Sphaerotilus montanus: one gene and its partner. The protein of the gene in region 2 interacts with the protein of the main gene of each other region in a pairwise test. Links are inferred from orthologs where the notes say so. Each region holds a gene or a part of one and is shown on either strand. Other genes may lie near its edges.

Region 1 (4,592 bases), 1.6 Mb from region 2 along the record:
AACAGCGTGGAGAGCTGGTTCGGCTGGCGCATGTTGCCGATGGCGCGGCCGGCGATGGTGGGGAAGGAGATCAGGCGGCCATCGGCGAGTTCGGGGCGAAACACCTGCACCACGCCGACCACGACACTCAGCAGCCCGGCCACCAGCAGCGCCGTCATCAGCGGGGTGACCCAGTCGTCGATGCGACCGGCGCGGGTGGCGGCGGCCGTGGCATGCACCAGCGCACCGGCCAGCACCAGGCACGCCAGCGGCGCCAGGCGCTGGCCCCACGGCGTGCTGGACGTGAGGATGGCCGCGACCAGCAGCGCACCGGCGACCAGCAGCAGCTTCGTCGCCCCCGAGGACGGCTGTGACGAGAGGCTGGGCCGCGCGGTCAATGCCCAGACCAGCAACCAGACCCCGCAGCCACCGAAGGCCACGACCTGGTTGAAGTAGGTCGAGGTGGGCGGCATGCTGCCGGCGATCAGGAAAGGAAGCGCCACCGCCAGCAGGGCCAGTGGCAGAAAGGAGACGGGGGGGTGATCGGGCGAGGTCATGAGTGGCTGATCATAGCGAGGCCACCGTCCGGAACCCTGAAACGACAAATGCGCCCGGAGGCGCATTTGCGATTTCAAACCGTGGACAAGAGCCCAAGCCTAGCTCAGGCAAATTGCATCACGGATAGACGCCGCGGCAGGATGCCGGCAGATACTTGCCCGGGATCGTGGTGCCGTCAGCAGCCAGACCACAGCGCCAGCCAGCGATCGTCTTGCCACCATCAGCTGTACCGACCAGGGCGGTCGTGCTGCTCTGGATCGGGACCAGCGTCAGCGCGTTCGTCGTCGAAGTCAACTGATTGAGATTGCTGTGGTTAGCAACAACGGTGACGACACCGTTCGCATCGACCGCCACGCTTGTCACGAACTTGGTAGCGGTCACGCTACAGCTCGTTGGCAGCACAGCGGACACATCTGCGACGTTTGATGACTGGACCGCCTCGGTAATGCTTGTACGGCACGACGAAGCAGCCAGCACAACTTCTGAAACCTTGGCCCGGACCGTGTAGTCCTGATACGCCGGCAGCGCGACGGCGGCCAGGATGCCGATGATCGCCACGACGATCATCAGTTCGATCAGCGTGAAACCTTGTTGAACTCGCTTCATGTTGCTTCCTGCAATGGGGGTGGAGATATTTCTGCAGTGCAGGGGCCGTGCCAGCCTGGAATCACGCAGAAACGCCCTGAATCGCCCGCTGCTGCCCGGTTGGAACGACAGGAATCGGTGCTTGGCAAGCCGGTCACTGCCAAAAAATGTCACTTTGCAGGTGCGCTGAACAGGACACGTCACCCTTGTTTGCGGGGGTAACCAGCCCTTCGACAGACCGAACCAGACCAGACAAAAAAAGGGCCGCATCGCTGCGGCCCTTTTCGCTTGTGCGCTGAGCGTTGCTCAGGCAGCGGACATTACATGCCCATGCCGCCCATGTCGCCCATGCCGCCCATGCCGCCGCCGCCCATGCCGCCAGCACCGGACTCGTCCTTCGGTGCTTCAGCGATCATGCACTCGGTGGTCAGCATCAGCGATGCGACCGACGCGGCGTTCTGCAGCGCGGTGCGGGTGACCTTCGTCGGGTCCAGGATGCCCATGTCGATCATGTCGCCATAGGTGTCGTTGGCGGCGTTGAAGCCGTAGTTGCCCGAACCAGCCAGGATGGCGTTCACGACCACGCTCGGCTCGCCACCGGCGTTGGCCACGATTTCGCGCAGCGGGGCTTCGATGGCCTTCAGGACCAGCTTGATGCCGGCGTCCTGGTCCGCGTTGTCACCGGCGATGACGCCAGCAGCCTGACGCGCACGCAGCAGGGCCACGCCGCCGCCAGCCACGATGCCTTCTTCGACGGCGGCACGGGTCGCGTGCAGCGCGTCTTCGACACGGGCCTTCTTTTCCTTCATCTCGACTTCGGTGGCAGCACCGACCTTGATGACGGCCACACCGCCGGCCAGCTTGGCCACGCGCTCTTGCAGCTTCTCGCGGTCGTAGTCGCTCGACGCTTCTTCGATCTGGATGCGGATCTGCTTGACGCGCGCTTCGATGATGTCGGCGGTACCGGCGCCATCGATGATGATGGTGTTTTCCTTGCCCACTTCGACGCGCTTGGCCTGGCCCAGATCGGCCAGCGTGACCTTGTCCAGCGACATGCCGACTTCTTCGGCGATGACCTTGCCGCCCGTCAGGATGGCGATGTCTTCCAGCATGGCCTTGCGGCGGTCGCCGAAGCCCGGAGCCTTGACAGCCACGACCTTCAGGATGCCGCGGATGGTGTTCACCACCAGCGTGGCCAGCGCTTCGCCGTCCACGTCTTCAGCGACGATCAGCAGCGGGCGACCAGCCTTGGCGACTTGCTCCAGCGTCGGCAGCAGGTCACGGATGTTGGACACCTTCTTGTCGTACAGCAGCACGAAGGGGTTGTCCAGGATCGCCGACTGCTTTTCCGGGTTGTTGATGAAGTACGGCGACAGGTAGCCGCGGTCGAACTGCATGCCCTCGACGATGTCGAGTTCGTTGTCCAGCGACTTGCCGTCTTCGACGGTGATGACGCCTTCCTTGCCGACCTTGTCCATCGCCTTGGCGATGATCTCGCCGATCGACGAATCGCTGTTGGCGGAGATCGAGCCGACCTGGCTGATTTCCTTGGTGGTCGTCGTGGCCTTCGAAGCGGCCTTCAGCTGGGCAACCAGGGCGGTGACCGCCTTGTCGATGCCGCGCTTCAGGTCCATCGGGTTCATGCCGGCGGCCACGTACTTCATGCCTTCGCGCACGATGGCTTGCGCCAGCACGGTGGCGGTGGTGGTGCCGTCACCGGCGTTGTCGGAGGTCTTGGAAGCGACTTCCTTGACCATCTGCGCGCCCATGTTCTGCAGCTTGTCCTTCAGTTCGACTTCCTTGGCGACCGAGACACCGTCCTTGGTCACGGTCGGGGCGCCGAACGAGCGCTCCAGAACGACGTTGCGTCCCTTCGGGCCCAGCGTGACCTTGACCGCGTTGGCCAGGATGTTCACGCCTTCAACCATGCGGTGACGGGCGTCTGCACCAAAAATAACGTCTTTAGCTGCCATGTTCTGACTCCGGAATCTTGAATGAATGAAGGGACGGGATTACTTGCCGACGACGGCGAAGAGGTCTTCTTCGCGCATCACGAGCAGTTCGTCGCCATCAACCTTGACCGACTGGCCGCTGTACTTGCCGAACAGGACGCGATCGCCCACGGCAACGTTCAGGGCGATGAAGTCGCCCTTGTCGTTGCGCTTGCCCGGGCCGACGGCCAGCACTTCACCCTGGTCGGGCTTCTCTGCGGCGTTGTCGGGGATCACGATGCCCGAGGCGGTCTTGGTTTCTTGTTCCAGACGCTTGACGATGACGCGGTCGTGCAGAGGACGAAGTTTCATTGCATCTCCTAGATACAGAACGAATTCAGTGGGTGGGTCACTAGCACTCACCGGTGGCGAGTGCTAACAGGACTGATTATAGGAACGCTCCCGGCGCTTTCAAGAGGAGCCCCGCAGAGAAACCGCTAATCTTCTGGGGCTGCTCCCGGCCTGCCTCTCCGTGCTCCCCGCCCGACATGCCCATGAACACCCTGCCCGACGCCCGAACCGCCCTGCCCCCGGACGATGATCTCCGCGCAATCCTGCACAACGAGGTCCATGCACGGCCAACGGCCCGCATCCGGCTGCCGGCACTGGTGGTCTATGTCGCGGTCCTGAACGACGGGGTGCGCCGGGAAGACGAGTGGGCACATCTGAAGCGCCTGCCCGGCCAGGATGGTCTGCGGCTGGCGGATCTGAGCAGCAGCTTCCTGCGGATCCGCCTGGGCAACTGCACCCTCAAGTGGGAGCGCCACAGCGAGTTCACCCGCTACTCCATCGTCCAGGCACTGCCCGAGGGCGCCGGTCTGGATGCGCCGGAGTCGCCCGCGCTGGACACGCTGGCGGTCGATGCGGACTGGCTGCGCGCCATCCCCGGCCGCACGGTGGCCGCCATCAAGCTCGCCATGGTGATCGGCGACATCTCGAACGCCCCGGCGACCGCACGCCTGGGCCAGCAGTGGCTGGGCGGACGCAGCGTGGTGGCCTCGATCATGGGCACCTATGGCCACTCGATCGCGGTGACAGCCTTCCGGCTGCGCGACAGCGGCTTCGAGCACATGCTGGTGATCGCGCCGGCCAGCACCACCGAGACCCGTGCCGGCCGCATCTCGCAGCGCCTGCTGGAGCTGGAGACCTACCGCCTGATGGCGCTGCGCGGCCTGCCGGCGGCCAAGTCGCTGGCGCCGGTGCTGGGCGAGGCCGAGGCGGCGCTGGCCGACATCACCGCCCGGCTGGAGAACAAGCAGGCCACCGACCAGGAACTGCTCGACACGCTGGTGGCGCTGGCGGCCAAGGTCGAGCGCGCCACCGCGGTGCACCAGTACCGCTTCTCCGCCACGCAGGCCTACCACGCCATCGTCGGCCAGCGCATCGCCGAGCTGCGCGAGAAGCCCATCTCCGGCACGCAGGGCATCGGCGAGTTCATGCAGCGCCGGCTCACGCCCGCCATCGCGACGGTGGCCGCCA
Region 2 (4,444 bases):
CCAGACGATGTAGGCACCAGTGGGCACACCCCAGCGCCCGAGCGTCTGACCGAAGTCCTCGCCGTGGCGCTCGAAGCCGAGTTCCGTGGCGACATCCATCACGCCGCCGAAGCCGAACACGGTGTTCGTGCCGAAGCGCATCACGTCGCTGAAGCCATCCGCGATCCGCCCTTGCAGGAACAGGTTCACGGCCGACCAGGCGTCCCGGACATTGCCGAAGAAATTCGACACCACCAGTTGCACCGGCGACGGCAGCACCGCCTCGTAGACCTGCGCGGCCGGCTTGAGCACCGCCTTGTCGACCGCCTCGTTGAAGGCGAACACCTTGCGGTTCATCGGCTCCAGCGGGTCAGGACGCTGCGCCGTGGCGCACCCCGCCAGCAACACCACGCTGCACAGCAGCGCCGACAATGACCGCCTCATGGCTTGCCGGCCGGTGCGTTGCTCGCATCGGCCGCCTTGTTGAACAGGAACTGGCTGATCAGCGTCTCCAGCACCACCGCCGACTGCGTCTGCGTGATCACATCGCCCGCCAGCAGCGTCTTGTCGGAAGCCCCGGGCTCGATGCCCAGGTACTGCTCGCCGAGCAGACCGGCGGTGAGGATCTTGACGGAGCTGTCCTTGGGGAAGGCGAAGCGCTGCTCCATCTCCATCTCGACGGTCGCCTGGAAGGACTTGTCATCGAAGCTGATGCGCGTGACCCGGCCGACCACGACACCGGCACTCTTGACCGCCGCGCGGGCCTTCAGGCCCCCGATGTTGTCGAAGCGTGCGGACACCCGGTACACCGGTTCGAACGACAGGCTCAGCAGGTTGCCAGCCTTGAGCGCCAGGAACAGCAGAGCTGCTGCGCCAATCACCACGAACAGGCCCACCCAGAGGTCATGACGGGATTTCTGCATGTTGTTTTCCTCTGCTACGAATTCGGATTCAGTCCTGGAACTTCAGATCGAGAACATCAGCGCGGTGAGCACGAAGTCCAGACCCAGCACGGCCAGCGAGGACATCACCACCGTGCGGGTCGTCGCACGCGCCACGCCTTCGGGGGTCGGCTGGCAGAAATAGCCCTGCAACAGCGCCACGAAGGTCACCGTCAGCCCGAAGACCATGCTCTTGATGACGCCGTTGCCGACGTCCTTGAAGACATCGACCCCACTCTGCATCTGCGACCAGAATGCCCCGGAATCGACCCCGATCAGCATCACGCCCACCAGCCAGCCACCGGTGATGCCCACGGCGCTGAACACCGCCGCCAGCAGCGGCATGGCGATCAGGCCCCCGATGAAGCGCGGTGCGAGCACCCGCAGCACGGGATCGACGGCCATCATTTCCATCGCGGCGAGTTGCTCGCCCGACTTCATCAGGCCGATCTCGGCCGTGAGTGCCGTGCCGGCCCGACCGGCAAAGAGCAGCGCGGTCACCACCGGGCCCAGTTCCCGCACCAGCGACAGCGCCACCAGCAGCCCGAGCGCCTCGGACGAACCATAGCGCTGCAGCGTGTAATAGCCCTGCAGCCCGAGCACGAAGCCGACGAACAGCCCGGACACCGAGATGATGGCCAGCGAGTAATTGCCCAGAAAGAAGATCTGGTCCGCCACCAGCCGGAACCGGGCCAGCGCCGCGGGCATCAGGGCCACCAGGCGCCCCATCAGGCGGGTGGCCTCGCCGATGTCGGTCAGGCTGCCGCGCACCGACTGCCCGATCGCCGACAGCATGTCCGCGATGCCGCTCATCGTTCACCTCCACGCAAGCCGAAGTCTTCGCCGACCGAGGTGGCGGGATAGTGGAAGCGCACCGGACCGTCCGGCGCGGCATCGACGAACTGCCGCACCAGCGGATCGTCGGTCTTGCGCAATTCGTCTGGCGTGCCCTGGGCTGCGATGCCGCCATTGGCAATGAACACCACGTGGTCGGCGATCGAGAAGGTCTCGTCCACGTCGTGCGACACGACGATGCTGGTCACGCCCAGCGCATCGTTCAGTTCGCGGATCAGGCGGGCCGCCACACCCATCGAGATCGGATCGAGCCCGGCGAAGGGTTCGTCGTACATGATCAGGTCCGGGTCGAGGGCAATCGCCCGGGCCAGCGCCACACGCCGGCTCATGCCGCCGGAGATCTGGCTGGGCAGCAGGTCGCGCGCACCACGCAGGCCGACGGCGTTGAGCTTCATCAGCACCAGATCGCGCACCATGGTCTCGGTCAGGTCGGTGTGCTCGCGCAGCGGAAACGCCACGTTGTCGAACACCGACAGGTCGGTGAACAGGGCCCCGAACTGGAACAGCATGCCCATGCGCCGGCGCATCGCCATCAGACCGGCGCGGTCGAGGCCGGCGACATCGGTGCCGTCGAACAGCACCTGACCCGACATCACGCCCAGCTGGCGGCCGATCAGGCGCAGCACGGTCGTCTTGCCGCCACCCGACGTGCCCATGAACGCCACGACCGACCCTCTCGGCACCGTCAGGTTCACATCCTTCAGGATGATGCGGTCACCATAACCACAGGTCACGCCACGCAACTCGACAAGCGGCGAGACAGAAGCGGCGACAGAGGGTGCGGGGTTCGAGACAGGTGGCACGGGCGAGGCGCGAGCGGCAGGTTCAATCCGCGGGAACCCGCGGCACTGCCGTCGATGATAGGGGAAAGCACGGAGATCGGTTTGAAGAAGCGTTGATCCGCACCGACTGCACAAAAATGACAAAGCCGCCCGAGGGCGGCCCTGTGTACGGCAAGCCGTGCCCGATCAGGTCGAGAAACTCGATCCGCAACCACACGTCGTGGTGGCGTTGGGGTTCTGGATGACGAACTGGGAACCCTGCAGATCTTCCTTGTAGTCGATCTTGGCACCCGTCAGGTACTGCAGACTCATCGCGTCGATCAGCAGCGTCACACCATTCTTGTGCATCTCGGTGTCGTCGTCGTTCACGATCTCGTCGAACGTGAATCCGTACTGGAAGCCTGAACAGCCCCCACCCTGCACGAACACGCGCAGCTTGAGATCAGGATTGCCCTCTTCCGCGACCAGATCGGCCACCTTGGCAGCAGCGCTGTCGGTGAAGATGATCGGGGCGGGCATGTCGAATTCAGGGGTGTCGATGATGTCGGCGACGGCGCTCATGGGCGACTCCGGTTAGCGTTCTTGCAGTGGATCAATTACTTGTCATTGCCCGTGGCCAGCAGCTTCAGAGAAGGCTTGTCCTCCAGCGCAGCCGATCCGGCGCTCTTGCCGGCCCCCCCGGAGGAGATGCGGTGCAAAGCGCCTTCGATGGTAGCACCCTGGTGCATTTCGAGTGCCTCGTAGACGACATCACCCTGGATGTGTGCCTTGGGCTGCAACTCCAGCAGGTGGTTGGATTCGACCGGGCCGATGACTGTCCCGTTGATGATGACATGCCCCGCCTTGACCGTGCCGGTGACCTTGGCTTTCTCGCTGATCACGAGGATGCTGGTGTCATTGGCGCTGGCGACCACGTCACCCTGGATCTCGCCATCGATCCGCAGCCCGTCACTGAACCGCAAGGTTCCCTGGATCACGGTACCTTCACCGATCAGGCTGCGGATGGCGGGCTGTTTCTTGGAGCCGAACATGGAATGTTGTCCTGAATGAAAAGTGGTTTGCCGCAATGGCGAAGAGGGTCGTGACCGACGACGACAAGGTTCACATCCGGGCGACTTCGGACGCCTGCAGCTTTCCTGCCGCATCCAGAACCTTGATTTCCAGCTGTTTTACCACGACCCCTGGCGGCAGATCGACCACGCCCTCCAGGCGCTGGTACTGTTTCATTTCAAATGACTGACTGGCCTTGGTCACGGTCTGCACCCAGGGGCGCCCCTCCTGGGTACCGGTGACCGTCAGGTCGTAACGGCCCTTGATCTCGCCCGACCGACCGACCGCCTGCATCAGCAGCGCCAGATAACGCAACCGACCCGAACCGTCGATCCTGGCCTGCAGGCCGCGCACGGCCAGTGGCTTGCCATCATCACGCGACGGCATGAGCTTTTCGAAGAATCCCAGATCGCGTGTCATCGCGAGGTTTTCGGCCTCCAGCGACTTCACCCTGGCAGCGAGACTTTCCTGGGTAGCCTGCGCTGCCTTGAGCAGGCTGTCGGCCGTGTTGGCCACCGACACGGCCCGATCGTGCTCCTCGCGCAGACGCGAGATCTCTTCACGCAGGCTCACCAGTTCGGTCCGGGCATCGTGGTCCAGCCCGGTGATCTCCTTGCCGAACTCGAACGCCCACAGCGCCAGCGCCGCCGAGCACCCCATCATCAAGGCCAGCAGCAGCCAGCGCAGCGGCCACGGCATCCGGCTGCGAACCGTGACCCGCGGCGCACTCACCGACCAGCGTCGGCGCAGAAGTTTCCATCGCATAGCTTGAGCAGCCTCGATACGAGCTGACGCATCCTTTGTGGAAAGTGACACACTTTCCGCACGATACACCAA

Evidence for each region. The genes of interacting proteins can lie anywhere in the genome.
Region 1: the proteins of BDD16_RS04210 (region 2) and groL interact in binary tests that used the Escherichia coli proteins (3 or more experiments, as listed by UniProt). The link is inferred for Sphaerotilus montanus from one-to-one orthologs.

What each region holds. Positions count from the first base shown.
Region 1 is NZ_JACCFH010000001.1:2,522,197-2,526,788, reverse strand. Bases 770-3,657 are described here. They hold groL (chaperonin GroEL), read right to left. Parts: upstream 3,096-3,657; coding sequence 1,443-3,095; downstream 770-1,442. Other genes in these bases: BDD16_RS11400 (DUF3422 family protein), read left to right, coding at 3,608-3,657; groES (co-chaperone GroES), read right to left, coding at 3,135-3,425; BDD16_RS11415 (pilin), read right to left, coding at 770-1,143. Outside these bases: BDD16_RS11420 (PglL family O-oligosaccharyltransferase), read right to left, coding at 1-536; more of BDD16_RS11415, read right to left, coding at 655-769; more of BDD16_RS11400, read left to right, coding at 3,658-4,592.
Region 2 is NZ_JACCFH010000001.1:954,888-959,331, forward strand. Bases 655-3,394 are described here. They hold BDD16_RS04210 (ABC transporter ATP-binding protein), read right to left. Parts: upstream 2,579-3,394; coding sequence 1,730-2,578; downstream 655-1,729. Other genes in these bases: mlaD (outer membrane lipid asymmetry maintenance protein MlaD), read right to left, coding at 655-902; mlaE (lipid asymmetry maintenance ABC transporter permease subunit MlaE), read right to left, coding at 945-1,733; erpA (iron-sulfur cluster insertion protein ErpA), read right to left, coding at 2,744-3,118; BDD16_RS04220 (bactofilin family protein), read right to left, coding at 3,154-3,394. Also shown: BDD16_RS04195 (MlaA family lipoprotein), read right to left, coding at 1-423; more of mlaD, read right to left, coding at 420-654; more of BDD16_RS04220, read right to left, coding at 3,395-3,588; BDD16_RS04225 (DUF6776 family protein), read right to left, coding at 3,659-4,306. UniProt on the Escherichia coli protein: Part of the ABC transporter complex MlaFEDB, which is involved in a phospholipid transport pathway that maintains lipid asymmetry in the outer membrane by retrograde trafficking of phospholipids from the outer membrane to the inner membrane.